2 linked regions of the Candidatus Annandia adelgestsuga genome follow. The protein of the gene in region 2 interacts with the protein of the main gene of each other region in a pairwise test. Links are inferred from orthologs where the notes say so. Each region holds a gene or a part of one and is shown on either strand. Other genes may lie near its edges.

Region 1 (10,478 bases), 120 kb from region 2 along the record:
ATAAAATTCCAGCTATTATTTATGGTGGTAATACATCTAAAAAAAATATACCAATAGAAATTTCTCATGATAAAATAATACATTTATATGAAAAAAAAATATTTTATAAAAATATTTTAATTTTAATTGACAAAAAAAAAAAAATAGTTAAAATAAAAGATATACAATATCATCCTTTTAAAAATCAAATTATTCATATTGATTTTTTAATAATAAAATAAAATTAATGAGATAATTATAAAGTAATTTTTTGTAAACTAACTACATTTTCATTTTTTGAAGTTTTTATAAGTATAACCCCTTGTGTATTTCTATTAATAACATTAATTTCTGAAACTTTAATTCTTACTAAAACTCCCATATTTGTAATCATTATAATTTGATCATTATCTAAAGTTTCAGTTGAACCTATTACTGAACCGTTTCTTTTATTGACTTTTATAGAAATTACTCCTTTGGTAGATTTAGATCTAATTGGATATTGGTTTATGTTAGTTCTTTTACCATATCCTTTTTTTGTTACTGTTAAAATTTTAGTATTAATATTTTTTTTAACTGTAATTAAAGACACAATTTTATCATTATTAATTAATTTCATTCCTCTAGTTCCAGATGATAATCTACTAGTTAAACGAATTTCTTTTTCAACAAATCTTAAAACTTTACCAAAAGAAGAAAATAACATAATATTATCAAAATCTTTTATTAAAGAAACACATATTAATTTATCATTTTTATTTAATTTTATAGATATCATACCATTACATCTAGGACGCATAAAAGCTGTAAGTAATGTTTTTTTTATTATTCCATTAGATGTAACCATTAATATATATATTTTTTTTAAAAATATATTTGAAAAAAAACTTACCGCTAAAATAGCTGTAATTTTTTCGTTATTTTTTAAATTTAAAAATTTAATAATAGGTTTTCCTATAGAATATTTACCAGATTCTGGTAATTGATGAGCTTTTAACCAATATATTGTACCAAAATTAGAAAAACATAAAATTGTATCATGAGTATTAGCTATTAATAATTTTTTTATAAAATCATTATTTTTAATTTTAACAGCTAATTTTCCTTTACCACCTCTGTGTTGAGTAACATATAAAGATAATAATTGATATTTAATATATCCTTTTTTAGATAAAGTAATAACTATATTTTTTTTTTGAATTAAATCTTCTTTTTTAATATTAAACTTAAAATATTTTATTTTTGTTCTTCTTTTATCACCAAAATTTTTTTTAATATCTAATAACTCATTTTTAATAATAGACATTAAATATTTTTTACATTTTATAGTTTTTTTAAGATCTTTTATTTTTAATTTTAATTCTTTATATTCATTTAATAAATTTGAATATTCTAAATTAGTTAATCTATATAATTTTAATTTTAAAATAGATATAATTTGTATATAAGTAAAATAATGATTCTTTCTAATATTATTTTTTATAAAATTGTCATATAAATTTTTATTCGATAAAAATTTAATATCATTATGTTTAATAAACCATTTTTTTGATATTAACTTTTTTTTAGCTAATTCTATTGTTTTAGTATTTTTTATTAAATCAATTATTTCTTTTATATTAAAAATTGCTATTATTAATCCTTGTAATATATGAATTCTTTTTTCTATTTTTTTTAAACTAAAAATTGATCTTCTAATAATTATATTTTTACGATGTTCTATAAAATAATTTATCATTTCTTTTAAATTTAAAGTTTTTGGGTTTCCTTTACATAAAGCAACCATATTAATTCCAAAAGAAATTTGTAATTTAGTTAAACTATATAAATTATTTAATATAATTTCACTAGAAGTGTTTTTTTTAAGTTTAATTAATATACGCATACCATCTTTATCAGATTCATCTCTTAAGTCACTTATTCCTTCTATTTTTTTATTCTTTATTAAATTAGCAATTTTTTCTATTAATTTTAATTTATTAACTTGATAGGGTAATTCATTAATAATAATTGATTTAGTATTATTTTTTTTATCTAATTCAATTATATGATTTCCTCTAATTAAAATTTTACCTTTACCTGTTTTATAATAACTTTTAATACCAACAGAATTATTAACAATTCCAGCAGTTGGAAAATCAGGTCCTTTAATATATTTCATTAATTCTTTAATTTTAATATTATTATTTTCAATAAAAGCAATACAACCATTAATTACTTCTTTAATATTATGAGGTGGAATATTTGTAGCCATTCCTACTGCAATACCTGTAGAACCATTAATTAATAAGTTAGGTATTTTAGTTGGTAAAATTTCTGGTATAAATTCTGTATTATCATAATTTTTTATAAAATCTACAGTATCTTTTTCTAAATCTTGTAAAAATTCGTTAGTTATTTTTGACATTCTTATTTCCGTATAACGCATTGCTGCAGCAGGATCACCATCAATAGAACCAAAATTACCTTGACCATCTATTAAAGTATATCTTAATGAGAAATTTTGGGCCATACGTACTATAGTTTCATAAACAGCAATATCTCCATGAGGATGATATTTACCAATAACATCTCCTACTATTCTGGCAGATTTTTTATATTTTTTATTCCAATAATTACCAATTATTTTCATAGCGTAAATAATACGTCTATGAACAGGTTTAAATCCATCACGTATATCTGGCAATGCTCTTCCAATTATTACTGACATTGCATAATTTAAATAAGATTGTTTTAATTCCTTTTCAATATTAATATTAATTATATTTTTTTTATATTTAATCATTTATTATATTTCCTTTAAATATTTCTATTAAATAACTAAAATTATTTTAAACTATTTTTTTTAAATATAAATTTATTATATAATTAATATTTAATAAATTTTATAATATTAAATGTCATGATATAATATAATTATTATAAATATTTAAAAATTTTAAAAAATAATTTTTATAATTTTTTAAAATTAATAAATATATTTATTTTTTTTGTATAATAAATATATTTTTTATTATATATTATTTAAATAAAAATATTAATTTTATTTTAATTTTATTATTTAATTTTAAAAATTAATATAATTTATATAAATTATATTTATAATAATTATTAAGTATTATAATGTTAAATCAAACTAATATTTTAAGTGAAAATGTATTTTTTTTTATATTTATTTTATTTTCTTTATTTATCTGTTTTTTTATGTTATTATGTGGATGGTTATTGGGTAATAGATGTATTACAAAAAATAGAAATTTACCATTTGAATCTGGTATTGATTCTGTAGGTAATACTAAAATTAATTTATCTATTAAATTTTATATTTTAGCTATGTTATTTGTTATATTTGATACAGAATCTATTTTTTTATATATATGGTCAATTTCTATAAAAGAAAACGGATGGTTGGGTTTTATTGAAATTTTATATTTTGTATTTATTTTAGTTATTGGTTTAATATATTTAATAAATATGAAATTATTAAATTGGAATAAAACATTAAAATTATATAAAATTAATGATTAATAATAATAGGTACTTTAATAAATGAAATATACATCTACAAGAATAAAAAAAAATAATAATAATTTTTATATTGGAAAATTATCTGAAATAATTCATAAAATAGTAAATTGGGGAAGGAAAAATTCTCTTTGGCCATATAATTTTGGTTTATCATGTTGTTATGTTGAAATGATCACTTCTTTTACATCAATTCATGATATTTCTAGATTTGGATCAGAAGTTTTAAGAGCTTCTCCAAGACAAGCTGATTTTATAGTAATATCTGGTACACCATTTATAAAAATGGTTCCAATAATAAAACGTCTTTATGATCAAATGTTAGAACCTAAGTGGGTTATTTCAATGGGTTCATGTGCAAATTCAGGAGGAATGTATGATGTATATTCTGTAGTACAAGGTGTTGATAAATTTTTACCAGTAGATATATATATACCTGGATGTCCTCCTAGACCAGAATCTTACATGCAGGCTTTAATGTTATTACAAAAATTAATAGGAAAAGAAAAAAGACCTCTTTCATGGTGTATAGGAGACCAAGGTATTTACCGTAAAAAAATTATATCTGAAAAAAAAAAAAAAAGAAATTATCGAATGTCTAAAAAAAATTTTAGAAACCCTGATAATTTTTAAAATAGTAATTAATAATTTAATGGATTATAAATGTATAGAAAATATTTCAAATTATATAATAAGATTCCAAAAAATAAAAATTATGATATAATTAGAGAATTATGTAATTTTATTATAATAAAAGATATATATATACAATTTACAAAAATTAATTTTCCTATAATTTGGGTTAAAAAAGGTAAATTAATAAAATTAATAAAAATTTTAAAAAATTTATCTAAACCTTATGACATGTTATTTGATTTACATGGTATTGATGAAAGATTTAGATTATATAAAAAAAATATTCCTAAAACTGATTTTACTGTTTTTTATCATTTAATATCCATTAAAAGAAAACAAAATATAATTATTAAAGTATCATTAAGTATAAAAAATTTAATAATACCGACTTGTACAAATATTTTTTCTAATGCTAATTGGTATGAACGTGAAACATGGGAAATGTTTGGTATTATTTTTGATGGTCATCCAAATTTAAAAAGGCTTATTATGCCTAAAAATTGGTTAGGTTTTCCTTTAAGAAAAGATTATAATTCAAGAGCTACTGATTTTAAACCATTTATATTAAGTAATGAACAAGAAAAATTAAATATGGATTATTTAAAATTTGATTCAAAATTATATGAAACAAAAAAAAAAAAAAAAAATAAAAATTATATGTTTCTTAATTTTGGTCCTAATCATCCTTCAGTTCATGGAGTTTTTCGTATTATTTTAAAATTAAAAGGTGAAAACATAATAGATTGTATACCAGATATTGGGTATCATCATCGTGGAGCAGAAAAAATAAGTGAAAGACAAACATGGCATAGCTATATACCTTATACTGATCGTATTGAATATTTAGGGGGATGTATAAATGAAATGCCTTATATACTTGCAGTTGAAAAATTAGCTAACATAAAAGTACCTGAAAAAGTTAAAGTTATTAGAATAATGTTATCTGAATTATTTAGAATTAATAGTCATCTATTATATATTTCAACTTTTATACAAGATGTCGGTGCTATGACACCAGTATTTTGTGCTTTTACAGATCGTCAAAAAATTTATGATATTATAGAACATATAACAGGTGCTAGAATGCATCCTGCTTGGTTTAGAATTGGTGGAGTTGCTAACGATTTACCTAAAAATTGGAATATTTTATTAGATTCTTTTTTAAAATGGATCCCTAATAGATTAAAACAATATACTGAAATTTCTTTAAAAAATAGTATTTTAATAAATAGATCTTCAGGTATTGCTCAATATAATAAATTAGAAGCAATTTCATGGGGTGTTACTGGTTCTGGGTTAAGAGCTACGGGAATAGATTTTGATGTAAGAAAGTGGTTTCCTTATTCTGGTTATGAAAATTTTGATTTTGAAATTCCATTAGGTTCAGGGATAAGTGATTGTTATTCTCGTGTTATGTTAAAATTAGAAGAAATACAACAAAGTTTAATTATTTTAAGACAATGTTTAAATAATATGCCAAAAGGTCCATTTAAAGCTGATCATTATTTAACAACTCCACCTTATAAATCTAGATCATTAAAAGATATTGAAACTTTAATAACACATTTTTTACAAATTTCATGGGGTACAATAATGCCAGCTAATGAATCTTTTCAAATGGTAGAAGCTACTAAAGGTATTAATAGTTATTATTTAATAAGTGATGGTAGTTCTACAAGTTATAGAACTAGAATAAGAACTCCTAGTTTTCCACATTTACAACAAATACCATCAGTTATTCGTGGTAGTATGATATCTGATTTGGTTGCATATCTAGGAAGTATTGATTTTGTTATGTCTGATGTAGATAGATAAAATGAAAAAAAAAAAAAATATGAATCAAATAATTTTTTTAAATAAAAAAAATTTATTAAGTAAATTAGAAATTAAAAAAATAGAAAAAATTAAATTTAAATATAAAGATAATCACGCAATATCCATAGAATCTCTAAAAGTAGTACAGAGATATCGTCATTGGATATCAGATATATCTTTAAAAGCTATTTCTAAATATTTGAATATAGAATTGAATTATTTAGAAGAAATTTCAACATTTTATAGTCAAATATTTAGAAAACCTGTAGGAAGACATGTTATTAGTTACTGTGATAGTTTTGTATGTTATGTTAAAAATTATAAAAGAATAAAAAATGTTTTAGAAAAAACATTAAAAATTAAAACAGGACAAACAACTAAAAATAAAAGATTTACATTGTTACAAACATGTTGTTTAGGAAATTGTGATAAAGGTCCTATTTTAATGATAAATAGAGATACATATACCAATGTTATTCCAAAATATGTTAATAATATATTAAATAGATATAGATAAAATATGATAATTTATGAAGAAACACATCCATTAACTTGGAGATTAAAAAAAAAAAAAAAACCTATATTTTTAAAAAAATATTTAAAATACAATGGATATAATGGAGCTAAAAAAGCTATTACAAAATTTAGTCCAAATGAAATCATAGAAATAATAAAAAAATCAGGACTTAGGGGAAGAGGAGGTGCTGGTTTTCCAACTGGAATAAAGTGGAGTTTGATAAAAAAAAAAAAATCATATTTAATATGTAATGCTGACGAAATGGAACCTGGTACCTATAAAGATAGATTTTTATTAGAAAATTTACCACATCAATTAATAGAAGGTATTATAATTGCGTCTTATGCTTTACAATCTAAATGTGCATATATATTTTTAAGAGGTGAATATATTATTGCAGAAAAAAATATAAATTATGCAATAAATGAATTATTAGATAAAAAAATGTTGGGAAAAAATATTTTTAATAGTAATTTTAGTTTGAATATTTATTTACACACAGGAGCTGGAAGATATATATGTGGTGAAGAAACTGCTTTAATAAATTCATTAGAGGGAAAAAGAGCTAATCCTAGATTTAAACCTCCTTTTCCTTCATCATCTGGTTTATGGGGGGAACCTACATGTGTTAATAATGTAGAAACATTATCAAATATTCCTTCAATTATTAAAAATGGATTTCATTGGTACAAAAATATTTCTCTTAGTATAGATTCTGGAACTAAAATGATGGGTTTTTCTGGAAAAGTTAATAATCCTGGTGTTTGGGAATTACCTCTAGGAATTACTGCTAGAGAATTACTTGAGGATTATGCTCATGGAATTTGTAATGGATATAGTATTAAAGCTTGGTTACCAGGAGGAGCGGGAACTAATTTTTTATTAGATAAACATTTAGATTTACCTATGGATTTTAATAGCATACAAAAAGCTGGAAGTCGTTTAGGAACTGGTTTAGCTGTAATTATAGATAATAAAATAAATATGGTTAATTTATTATTAAATATAGAAAATTTTTTTTCTAGAGAATCATGTGGGTGGTGTACTCCATGTAGAGATGGACTACCATGGATAGTTAAAATTTTAAAATGTTTAAAAAAAAAACAAGGCAAAATAAATGATATTAATACATTAAAAAATATATGTAATATGTTACAACCAGGTAAAACTTTTTGTGCACATGCACCAGGAGCTTTAGCTCCTTTAAAAAGTGCAATTAAATATTTTAAAAATGAATTTGAAAAAGGAATCATTTATAAATAATTTAAATAATTTTTAATTATTTAAATTATTTATAGTAATAATAATATTATGTCTACAATTTTTATAAATAATAAAAAATATAAAGTAAATAAAAAACATAATTTATTACAAGTATGTTTAGAATTAGGATTTGATATACCATATTTTTGTTGGCATCCTTCTTTAGGAAGTATAGGATCATGTAGACAATGTTTAATTAAAAAATATGAAAATTTTAATGATATTAAAGGAAAAACTATAATTTCTTGTATGACATCAGTTTCAGATGGTATTATATTAGATACTAAAGATATTAATGTTAATAAATATAAAAAAAAAATAATAGAATTTATGATGACTAATCATCCTCATGATTGTCCTGTTTGTGAAGAAGGTGGAAATTGTCATTTACAAGATATGACAGTAATTAATAATCATTATAATAGAAATTATAGATTTAAAAAAAAAATATATAAAAATCAATATTTGGGTCCATTTATTAAACATGAAATGAATAGATGTATTACTTGTTATAGATGTGTAAGATTCTATAAAGATTATTCAGATGGAAAAGATTTTGGTGTTTATGGTATTAGTAATAATATTTATTTTGGTAGATTTAAATCTGGAATATTAAAAAGTGTTTTTTCTGGTAATCTTATAGAAATATGTCCTACTGGGGTATTTACAGATAAAATAAATTCTAAAAATTATGTTAGAAAATGGGATATGCAATTTTCACCAAGCATATGTCAACAATGTTGTATAGGTTGTAATATTACTTTAGGTGAAAAATTTGGTAAAATAAATAAAGTTGAAAATAGATATAATTATAATATTAATAATCATTTTATTTGTGATTTAGGTAGATTTGGATATCAATATGTAAATTTAAAAAATAGACCTCAAAATCCTATAGAAAGATGTAAAAATAAAATTTTTATTTTAAATACTAAACAAGCTATAAAAAAAATAGTTAATATTATAAAAAAATCTAATAAAATAATTGGTATAGGTTCTCCTAGAACTAGTATCGAAAATAATTTTGCTCTTAAAGAATTAGTTGGATATAAAAATTTTTCTACCGGTATACCTAAAAAAGAACAAAATAACATAAAATTAATATTAAAAATCATAAATAAATGTAATATTCATATACCAACTTTAAATGAAATTGAAAAATATGATGCTATTTTAATTTTAGGTGAAGATATAACACAGACTGCTGCTCGTATGGCTTTATCTATACGTCAAGCGTCAAAAAATAATTTTTTTAAAATAGCAAAAAATAATAATATACCTTATTGGGATATAAATTCTATTTTAAATATTTCTAAAAGAAAAAGATGTCCTATATTTATTACAAATATAGATTATACTGATTTAAAAGATATTGCTTTTTGGAATTATAATGCTTCAATTGAAGACCAAGCTATATTAGGTTTTTCAATTGCGAATAATATTAATAATAATTTACCTAAAGTAAAAAATATTAAAAATAAACTACAAAAAAAAATTAATCTTATATCTAAATTTTTAATGAATTCTAAAAAACCTTTAATTATATCTGGAACACATTCAGGTAGTTCAGAAATTATAAAATCTGCATATAATGTAGCTTATGCATTAAAAATTAATAAAAAAAATGTAGGAATGGTTTTTATTTTTTCTGCATCTAATACAGTTGGTGTTAGTTTAATTAAAGGAATTTCTTTAGAAAACGCATTTAAAAAAATAAGATATAATAACATAGATACATTAATTATAATGGAAAATAATATTTATAGATATTTATCTAAAAAGTATGTAAATAATAGTTTTAAAAAAATAAAAAATATAATTTATATAGATCACCAGAAAAACGAAATTTATAAAAAATCAAATTTAGTATTACCTTCAACTAATTTTGCTGAAAGTAATGGTACTTTAGTAAACTATGAAGGTAGAGCTCAAAGATTTTTTAAAACATTTAATCCAAATTTATATAATAAAAATTCTAATAAATTAGAAAGTTGGGATTGGATTAATAAAATAAGATTAAAATTAAATAAAAATTCTATTAATTGGTCTACTTTTGATAATATTGTTAATCATTGTATAAATAAAATACCACAATTATTACCTATGAAATTAATATCTCCAAATTCTAATTTTAGAATTTCAGGAAAAAAAATATCAAGATCTCCATTTAGACTTAGTGGTCGTTCTTCTATGTATAATAATATCAATATACATGAATATTCTATAACAGAAGATAAAGATACTATGTTTAATTTTTCTACTGAGGGTTATAATAATCATAATTTTCATAGTTATTATAATATACCATTCATGTGGTTTCCTAAATGGAATTCATTAAATTCTATAAATAAATATAAAAGTAGTATAGTTAAAGATAAATTAAATAAAAATAATTTAGGAATGTGTTTTTTTAAATCAGATGAATCAGAAGATACAAATTTATTTAAAGTAATTCCAAAACTTTTTAATAAAAAAAGTTTTAAAATATTACCATTTTATTTATTATTTGGTAGTGAAGAATTAACTCAAAATTTAATTTTATTTAAAGAACAAATGATAAAATCTATACATATAATATTTAATACGTATGACGCTAATAATATAGATCTTCAAAATGGTGATATTATTAAATTTGATTGTGAAAATCAAACATATAGTTTTCCAGTATTTTGTTCAAATACTTTTACAAAAAGAAGAGTTGGTTTACCATTAGGTATTCCTAAAATTCCATTTTATTTATTAA
Region 2 (10,349 bases):
TAATAAAAAAAAATAAATATTTAATAAAAAAAATTAAATTTTCAATTTTTATTTTTGAAAATAAAAAAAAATATTATTATTTATTTTTTTTAAGATTTTTTATTCCTTTATTTATTTTATTTATATTAATTTTTTTTTTAAAATATTTTTATTTTATTAAAATTTTAAATAGATTTTTTTTAATTTTAATTTGTATGTATTTAAATATATTAATATTTAATTTAAAAAAAAATAATATACCATTATATTTAAATAAAAATTTAAAAGAAAATTTTATAATTAATCAAAATTTATGGAATATAATATTAATTATATTTATATTATTTATAATATTAATATTTTATGGTTATATATCTACTGTACAAGAATTATTAATAAAAATATTAATATCATTATTATTTTGGTTAACAATTTTAATTATATTTATAATTTTAAAAAATATAATAATTAAAAAATATTTTTATAATATTAATTATAAATTGAATTTAATTATTTTAATAAATATATTTAATTTTATAAAAATTAAAAATAATAAAAAAAATAAAAAAAAATTAAATATAAAAAAAAATATTATTGATACAGAAAATAATAAAAATAAAATAATAAAATTAATTAAATTTTTTTTAGTTATTTTAAATTTAATTTTAATATATTTTGTTTGGTATAAAACATATATTAATTTAAGTTTTTTAAATAATATAAAATTATTTCATGAAATTAAAAATATAAAATATATAAATTATAAAATATTTGAACCATTAAAATCAGAATTAATATTATTAATAATATTTATTATAATTATTATATTTCAATTAATTAATAACATTTCTTTATTATTAGAAATATTATTATTAAGATATTTAAATTTAATTTCTAGTACACAATATAATATTATAAATTTAACTAAAAAAATTTCATTTTTACTTTTATTTTTTATTATTATTACAATATTAAGATTAAAATTAATAAAATTACAATGGTTATTTACCGCTTTAGGAGTTGGATTAGGTTTTGGTTTACAAGAAATATTTGCAAATTTTATTTCTGGTTTAATTATATTATTTGAAAAACCAATACGTATTGGAGATACTATAACTATTAAAAATTTTTCTGGTAATATAAAAAGTATTAATACAAGATCAACAACTATTATAGATTTAGATCATAGAGAAATTATTATTCCAAATAAATTTTTTATAATTGAACATTTTATTAATTGGTCTTTATCAGATTCTATAACAAGATTAAAAATAAATATTTTTGCACCAATTAAAATAAATAGTAATAAAATAATTAAAATTTTAATAAATTCTTCTAAAAAATGCAATTTTGTTTTAAAAAAACCTAAACCAAAAATTTTTTTAATAAATTTTCAAAAAGGTTTTCAATTATTTGAAATGAGAGTTTATACATCTAAATTAAAACATAGAATATTATTAAAACATTCATTAAATATGATAATTTTAAAATATTTTAAAGATAATAACATTAACATACCTTTTCCTTTTTTAATAATTAAAAATGATAATAAATAATTAAAATTTTAAATATAATTATTTATTATCATTTAAAATTTAAAATTATAATAAAATAATTAATATTTAATTATTAATTATTATTTTTAAAAATAAAAAATATTTATTTAAATTAATATTTTTTATAATAAATATTTTTGTTTTTTTTATAAAATAAAACTTTAATAATAACATTATTAATTTATAAAAAATATTTAATATTATATTTTTTCTAAAATTTAATTACTTTTAATATAATAAATTTATTAATTTTTACATCTATAAAAATATTATTATGTAACTATTACAATACATATTATATTTTTGTTTTTTAAATTATTTTTTATTTATAATATTGTTTAAAATTATAATATTTTTTAAAATTAAATTTTTATAATAAAAAATATTTAATATTAAAATATTTTAAATTTTAAATTTTAATTTTTTTTAAAATTTTATTAATTATTTTTTTAATTTAATAAATTACATAATTTTAAATATACAAATATTTTTTTTTAAAAATTTTAAAAATTATATGGTTTCAATAATTATTTTTTTTATAATATATAATTTTTAAAATTAATATTTAAATTATTTTTTTTAAAAAAATATCCTTTTATTAAAACATAAAAGGATATTTTTTTAATAATATTATTTTTTTTATAAAAAAATTACATCATTCCACCCATACCACCCATTCCTCCTGAAGGAATTGAATTATTTGTATCATTTTTTTCTTCTTTTGATGAATCTGTTATCATACATTCAGTTGTTATCATTAAACCGGCTACAGAAGATGCATATTGTAAAGCAGATCTAGTTACTTTAGTAGGATCAAGTATTCCAAAATTAATCATATTACCATATTCTGAAGTAGCTGCGTTATAACCATAATTTCCTTTACCACTTTTTATAGCATTTGATATTACAGAAGGTTCTTCACCTGCATTAGCTATTATTTGACGTAAAGGTGCTTCCATAGCTCTTATAGCTATACGAATACCAACATTTTGATCTTCATTTTGACCAATCATATGTGATATTCTAGATGCTACACGAATTAATGCAACTCCACCACCAGCTACTACTCCTTCTTCTACAGCAGCTCTAGTAGCGTGTAATGCATCCTCAACTCTTGCTTTTTTTTCTTTCATTTCTACTTCTGTAGCTGCACCTACTTTTAATACTGCTACTCCACCTGCAAGTTTTGCTACTCTTTCTTGAAGTTTTTCTTTATCATAATCAGAAGTTGCTTCTTTAATTTGTTGATGTATTTGTTTTACACGATCTTTTATTTTTTTTTCTTTACCAATTCCATCAATTATAGTAGTATTATCTTTATTTATTATAACTTTTTTTGCTTGTCCTAAATTTTCTAAATTAATTTTCTCTAATTCTATACCAATTTCTTCAGATATAACAGTACCACCAGTTAATATAGCAATGTCTTGTAACATAGATTTACGTCTATCACCAAAACCAGGAGCTTTAACTGCAGCTACTTTAACAATTCCTCTCATATTATTAACTACTAATGTAGCTAAAGCTTCACCTTCAATATCTTCTGCAATTATTAACATTGGTTTATTAGATTTAGCAACATTTTCTAATATTGAAAGTAATTCTCTTATGTTAGATATTTTTTTTTCTACTAATAAAATATAAGGATTATCTAATTCAACAGTACCATTATCTTGTTTATTTATAAAATAAGGAGATAAATAACCTCTATCAAATTGCATTCCTTCTACAACATCTAATTCATCATCTAAACCAGTTCCTTCTTCAACTGTAATAACACCTTCTTTTCCAACTTTACTCATTGCTTGTGATATTAATTTACCAACATTTTCATCAGCGTTAGCTGATATAGTTCCTACTTGTGTAATTGATTTAGAATCTTCACAAGGAACTGAAATTATTTTTAATTCTCTTACTGCTAAAATAACAGCTTTATCTATTCCACGTTTTAAATCCATAGGATTCATACCAGCAGCAACAGCTTTTAAACCTTCATTAACAATAGATTGTGCTAATAAAGTTGCTGTTGTAGTTCCATCACCAGCAGCATCATTTGCTTTAGATGCTACTTCTTTTACCATTTGAGCACCCATATTTTCAAATTTATCATCTAATTCTATTTCACGTGCTACTGTTACACCATCTTTAGTTATAATTGGTGCTCCAAAAGATTTATCTATTACAGCGTTACGACCTTTGGGTCCTAAAGTAACTTTAACAGCATCCGCAAGTAAATTAACACCCTTAAGTATTTTAGATCTAGCATCATTACCAAATTTAATTTTTTTAGCAGTCATTTAAATTCCTTAAATAAATTATTTTTTTTTAAATATATTTTATTCTATAATTGCTAATACATCATTTTCCGAAATAATTAAAAATTCTTCATTATTAATTTTTTCTGTTTTAGAATTATAACCTTCATTAAAAATAACAACATCATTAACTTTTACATCTAATTGTCTTATTCTACCATTATCTAATATTCTTCCTTTTCCTATAGCAATAACTTTACCTCTAGTAGATTTTCCAGCAGCAGAACCAGTTAATAAAATACCTCCAGCAGAAGAAGATTCAACATCTTGACGTTTAACTATAATTTTATCATGTAATGGGCGAATTTTCATGTTAATTTCCTTTTTAAAATTAATTTTGACATTTTTATAAAATTAGTATATATTTTATAATTATATAATTAAAATTATATTTTTCAAGATATAAAAATATATAAAATAATTGATATTAAATAGTATTTAATTTTTTAATATAAATAAGCCCGAATAGCTCAGTTGGTAGAGCAGGGGACTGAAAATCCCCGTGTCGGTGGTTCAATTCCACCTTCGGGCATTATTAAATATCAATATTAGATGCTAAAAAATAATTTTTTTTTATGAAATTTTTTCTTTTTTTTACTGAATCACCCATTAATTTTTTAAATAATTTATCAGCGGATATAGCATTTTTAATATTTATTTTTAACATTTTTCTTTTATTAGGATTCATAGTAGTATCCCATAATTGTTTAGGATTCATTTCTCCTAACCCTTTATATCTTTGTATAGAAATATTATTTAAAGATTTTTTTAAAATAAATTGTATAACATTTTTCATTTTATAAAATATTTTTTTTTGTTTTTTAATTTTAATAATAATTGCTACATTATTTTTAATTTTTTTTATTTTATTATTTAAAATACACATTTTTAAATAATTTTTACTTAATAAAAATTTATAATCAAATTTATAATATTTATTAAATTTATTATTTTTTATTATACATAATATTGGTTCAAATACATTTAAATGTATATTTTTTTTTATACTTAATTTAAATTTTTTTTTATTTTTAATATTTAAAAATTTTTTAAAATTTAAAACCCATTTTTTAACATCATCTAATTTTTTTAAATTACTTAAATTTGATTGTTGTATTAAATATATTAATATTTTTTTAGAAAATAAATGTTTTAAATTATCAATAATATAATATAATTTATTATAATTAACAATTAATTCTTTTAATTCATTGTTTTCTATATTATAAATACTACCATTTTTATTTATAATTTTAAGAGTTATATTATTTAATGAAATAGAAAATATATAATCATACATAGATTTATTGTTTTGAATATATTTTATTTTTTTTCCTTTTTTAATTTTATACAATGGTGGTTGTGCTATATATACATATCCTAATTTTATTATTTCTGGAATTTGACGATAAAAAAAAGTTAATAATAAAGTTCTTATATGTAATCCGTCTACATCGGCATCAGTCATAATTATAATACGATTATATCTTAACTTTTTTATATTATAATTATTTTTTCCAATACCACACCCTAATGAATTTATTATTGTTAATATTTCTTCTGAATTTAATATTTTTTCAAAATTAACTTTTTCTACATTTAAAATTTTTCCTTTTAACGGTAAAATTGCTTGATTTTGTCTATTTCTTCCTTGTTTTGCAGAACCACCAGCAGAATCACCTTCAACTAAATATATTTCTGATAAAGATGGATTTTTTTCTTGACAATCAGATAATTTTAAAGGTAACCCCATTATATTTAAATCATTTTTTTTTTTTGATAATTCTTTTATTTTTTTTGTTGTTTCTCTTATTTTTGCAGTTTCTATTATTTTATAAATAATATTTTTAGAATCATTAGGGTTTTCTAATAAATATTCCATAAAATATTCATTTATTTGTGATTCAATTACATGTCTTACTTCAGAAGATATCAATTTTTCTTTTGTTTGTGAGGAAAATTTTGGATTTGATAATTTTACTGAAATTATTGATACTAAACCTTCACGAATATCATCTCCTATTATATTTATTTTTTTTTTTTTATTTATTTTTTCTTTTTTAATATAAATATTTAAATTTCTTGTAATAGAAGATCTAAAACCTGATAAATGTGAACCACCATAAATTTGAAAAATATTATTAGTAAAACAATATATTTTTTCTTTAAAATTATCATTCCATTGCATAGCAATTTCTATTGAAATATCATTTTTTTTAGAACAAAAATAAAATATTTTTTTATTTATTATATTATTATTTTTATTTAAATATTTAATAAACCCTTCAATACCTTCATTATCATAATAAATTTTTTTTATTTTTTTTTTTTTATTATAAAATATTAATTTAATATTACTATTCAAAAAAGATAATTCTAATAAACGTTTTTTTATAATATTATTTTCAAATATAAAATTTTTATTAAATATTATTTTATTTGGCCAAAATCTTATATAAGTACCATTTTTTAAAGTTTTATTAATAAAAATTAATGATGTTTTAGGAATTCCATTATAATATATTTGTTTATACATTTTATTTTTATTATAAATAATTAATTCTAATTTTTCAGATAATGCATTTACTACAGAAATACCTACACCATGCAATCCTCCAGAAATTTTATAAGAATTATTATCAAACTTTGCTCCAGCATGTAAAATTGTCATAATAACTTCTACAGCTGAAATCCCTTCTTCTTTATGAATATCAACAGGAATACCACGACCATTATCATATATAGATATTGAATTATCTTTATAAATTGTTATTACAATTTTATTGCAATAACCAGCTAAGGATTCATCTATAGAATTATCTAATACTTCAAAAATCATATGATGTAAACCAGTACCATTATCAGTATCTCCTATATACATACCTGGTCTTTTTCTAACCGCATCTAAACCTTTCAATATTTTAATATTAGAAGAATCATATTTTTTATACAAAATTAAATACCTATAGTTTAAATTTATTAATATTAAAATTTAATTAATAAATATATATTTATTAAATTTAATTATTTATTAAAAAACATACTTATAATCTAATTGGCATAACAATATAAGAATTATATTTAATATTTTTACTTTTTATATTTATAATAGATATATTTTTATCTAATAAAAAAAATATATTATTACATTTTAAAAAATTTAATATATCTATTATATATTTTGAATTAAAGATAACTTTAAATTTTTTACCTAAATAATTTATTTTAATTTTTTCTTCTGCAATTTCTTGTATTTCATTTTTAGATTTAATTATTGCTTGTTTTTTTTTTATATACATATAAATAATATTTTTTTCATCAGAAATAATAGAAATTCTTTTAATAGCTTCTTTTAAAATATTTTTATCGAATTCAATATAATAATTGTATTTTTTATTAAATATTTCTTTATATGATGGAAAATTACCATTTATTAATTTTGTATTAAATAATAATTTTTGAAATTTAAATGATATACTATTATTATTAATTTTTATATTTATAATAAAATTTTTTTTTTTATTTAATAATTTCATTAATTCTAATATACTTTTTCTTGGAATAATAATTGAAAAATTTGATATTTTTTTTAAATATTTATAATAACATAAAGATAATCTATAACCATCTGTAGTAACTGTATATATGATATTATTTTTAGATTTTATTAACATACCATTAATATAATATCTTGCATCTTGAATTCCCATAGAAAATTGTGTAGATTCAATTAAATTAATTAAATTAAAATTTAATAAATTAAAATTAATTAAATTTTTACCATTAATAAAATTAGGAAATAAATTTGAAGGTAATACTGATAATTTAAATTTAATAAAATTGTTTTTTATTATTAATATATTATCTACTAATTTAATTTTTATAATTTTATTTAATGGAAAATTACGACAAATTTCTAAAAATTTTTTAGCAGGAATACTTATTTCACCTTCTTTAATTATTTTACAAGATTTAATTTTTGTTGAAATTTCAATTTCTAAATTATGAGAAATAATAAATAATATTCCATTTTTTAATTTTATTAAAATATTATTTAATATTGGTAAGATTGATTTATTAATACATATACTAGTAATTTTTTGTAAAGCTTCTAATAAATTTTCTCTCATTATAGTAAATTTCATATATTTCTAATTACTTTAATATATTTTAAAATATATTTTATAAATAGTATAAATTTTTAAAAATATATAAATATATTTTTAAAATTAAATAATTATTTAATTATTTAAATATAAATATATTATAATTTAGGTGAATTTAATTATGAAAAGAACTTTTCAACCATCATTAATAAAAAAAAAACGTTCACATGGTTTTCGTTATAGAATGTCAACTAAAAATGGTAGAAATATATTATCAAAACGTAGAAATAAAAAACGTTTATTTTTAACTATTTCTTCAAAATAAAATAATTATGTATAAATTTAAAAAAAAACAAAAAATAAAATTTTTTAAAAATTTTATAAAAAATTTCAAAAAAATTAATTTTTTTTATTCATCTTGTATAATGTTATATATAAAAAATAACAATTTTAACTATTCTAGATTAGGTATAATAATATCTAAAAAAAATATAAAATTTTCCCATGATAGAAATAAAATAAAAAGATATATAAGAGAAAGTTTTCGTTTAAATCAAAATTATTTTTTTAAAAAAGATTGTATTATTGTAGTAAAAAAATGTATAATTAAAATTAATAATAAAAATTTATTTAATAATTTAAATAAATTATGGAAAAAAATAAAAATATAAATTTTTTATTTTTTTTAAAACTAAAATATATAATATTTTATATTTAAAATTAAAAATTTAATTTTTAAATTTAAAATATTAATATATTTAAAATAAAATGATTAATAAAAGAAAAAATATTTTTTTTTTAATAATATTATTTTTTTTTTTATTTATATCAAATTTTTTTTATTATAATTACAATTTTAAAAATAATAATAAAAATTATAAAATAAAAAATAATGGTTATATATTTAAAAAAAATATAATAAAAATTAAAACAAATGTTATGTATATTTTAATAAACACTAAAACTGGTTTAATTGAAAATATAAAATTAAAAAATTATAATAATAAATCTTTTATATTATCAGATTCTTTAAAAAAAAAATTAAATTATATTTGTGAATTTAATGATGGGGTAATTAAAAACGATAAAATAATTAAAAATATAAATTATAATTATAAATATAATTTTCCAAAATTTATAAAATTTAAAAAAAAACAAAATAAAATTACAATAATGATTTATAATAATAAAAAAAATATAATTTATAATAAGTATTTTACATTTTATCCTAACAAATATTTTATTGATATAAAATATAATATTTATAATATTTCAAAAAAAAAAGTTAAAATATCAATATTTAATAATTTAAAGCAAAATTTAAAAATTATTAAAAATAATAATTATTATAAAAAAAATTTTGGAATTTCTTATTATACTATAAAAGAAAAATACAATAAATTTAATTTTAAAAATTTATTAAATAATATAAAAGAAGAAAAAAATACAAAAAATGGATGGATTGCTATAACACAAAAATATTTTTTAACATCAATAATACCTAATAATAAAATAGATAATATAATATATATAAATAATTTAAAAAATAAAAATATTAATTTAGGATATTTTACAAAATCTTATATATTATCTAATAATAAATACAAAAAATTTGAAACTATTATTTTTATTGGTCCTAAAATTAAAGATTATATGAATTTTAAATTTTATAATTTAAATTTAGTAATAGATTATGGTTTTTTATGGTTTATTTCAAAACCATTATTTGTTTTATTAAAATCAATTAATTTTATTTTTAAAAATTGGGGAATATCAATTATTATTATTACTTTATTATTACGTTTTATTATTTATCCTATTACAAAAATACAATATATTTATATGATAAAAATGAATATTTTAAAACCAAAAATTAATTCGATATATAAAAATTTTTATTATAATAAAAATTTATTAAAAGAAAAAATTTTTAATTTATATAAAAAAGAAAGAATAAATCCACTTAGTAGTTTTTTACCATTAATATTACAAACTCCTATATTTTTATCTTTATATTATATGATAATTAATTCTGCTGAATTAAATAATACTTCTTTTTTATGGATTAAAGATTTATCTTCAAAAGATGATTTTTATATATTACCATTAATAATGGGAATTACTATATTAATAATGCAAAAAATATCTTTATATTATATAAAAGATTATCAAAAAAAAAATATATTAAATATTATACCAATATTATTTATTTTATTTTTCTTATGGTTACCTTCAGGGTTAGTTTTATATTATATAATAAATAATATAATAACTATATAATACAACAATATTTATTATATAATTATTTAACAAAAAAAAAAAAAAAAATATGAAAAATATAAATTATAATAATTTAGATACTATTATTGCACAAGTTACACCTTATGGACGTG

Evidence for each region.
Region 1: the proteins of C3B56_RS00635 (region 2) and gyrA interact in binary tests that used the Escherichia coli proteins (3 or more experiments, as listed by UniProt). The link is inferred for Candidatus Annandia adelgestsuga from one-to-one orthologs.

What each region holds. Positions count from the first base shown.
Region 1 is NZ_CP026513.1:219,068-229,545, reverse strand. The notes cover bases 1-3,157. They hold gyrA (DNA topoisomerase (ATP-hydrolyzing) subunit A), read right to left. Parts: upstream 2,765-3,157; coding sequence 236-2,764; downstream 1-235. Other genes in these bases: ndhC (NADH-quinone oxidoreductase subunit A), read left to right, coding at 3,103-3,157; rplY (50S ribosomal protein L25), read left to right, coding at 1-221. In the rest of the region: more of ndhC, read left to right, coding at 3,158-3,507; C3B56_RS01170 (NADH-quinone oxidoreductase subunit B), read left to right, coding at 3,529-4,137; nuoC (NADH-quinone oxidoreductase subunit C/D), read left to right, coding at 4,168-5,955; NADH-quinone oxidoreductase subunit NuoE, read left to right, coding at 5,975-6,472; NADH-quinone oxidoreductase subunit NuoF, read left to right, coding at 6,476-7,735; NADH-quinone oxidoreductase subunit NuoG, read left to right, coding at 7,784-10,478. UniProt on the Escherichia coli protein: A type II topoisomerase that negatively supercoils closed circular double-stranded (ds) DNA in an ATP-dependent manner to maintain chromosomes in an underwound state.
Region 2 is NZ_CP026513.1:100,857-111,205, reverse strand. What follows is about bases 4,095-7,122. They hold C3B56_RS00635 (DNA gyrase subunit B), read right to left. Parts: upstream 6,804-7,122; coding sequence 4,386-6,803; downstream 4,095-4,385. Other genes in these bases: dnaN (DNA polymerase III subunit beta), read right to left, coding at 6,895-7,122; C3B56_RS00645 (co-chaperone GroES), read right to left, coding at 4,095-4,162. Outside these bases: C3B56_RS00655 (mechanosensitive ion channel domain-containing protein), read left to right, coding at 1-1,535; groL (chaperonin GroEL), read right to left, coding at 2,186-3,832; more of C3B56_RS00645, read right to left, coding at 3,872-4,094; more of dnaN, read right to left, coding at 7,123-7,995; rpmH (50S ribosomal protein L34), read left to right, coding at 8,138-8,281; rnpA (ribonuclease P protein component), read left to right, coding at 8,289-8,627; membrane protein insertase YidC, read left to right, coding at 8,725-10,236; tRNA uridine-5-carboxymethylaminomethyl(34) synthesis GTPase MnmE, read left to right, coding at 10,286-10,349. UniProt on the Escherichia coli protein: DNA gyrase negatively supercoils closed circular double-stranded DNA in an ATP-dependent manner to maintain chromosomes in an underwound state.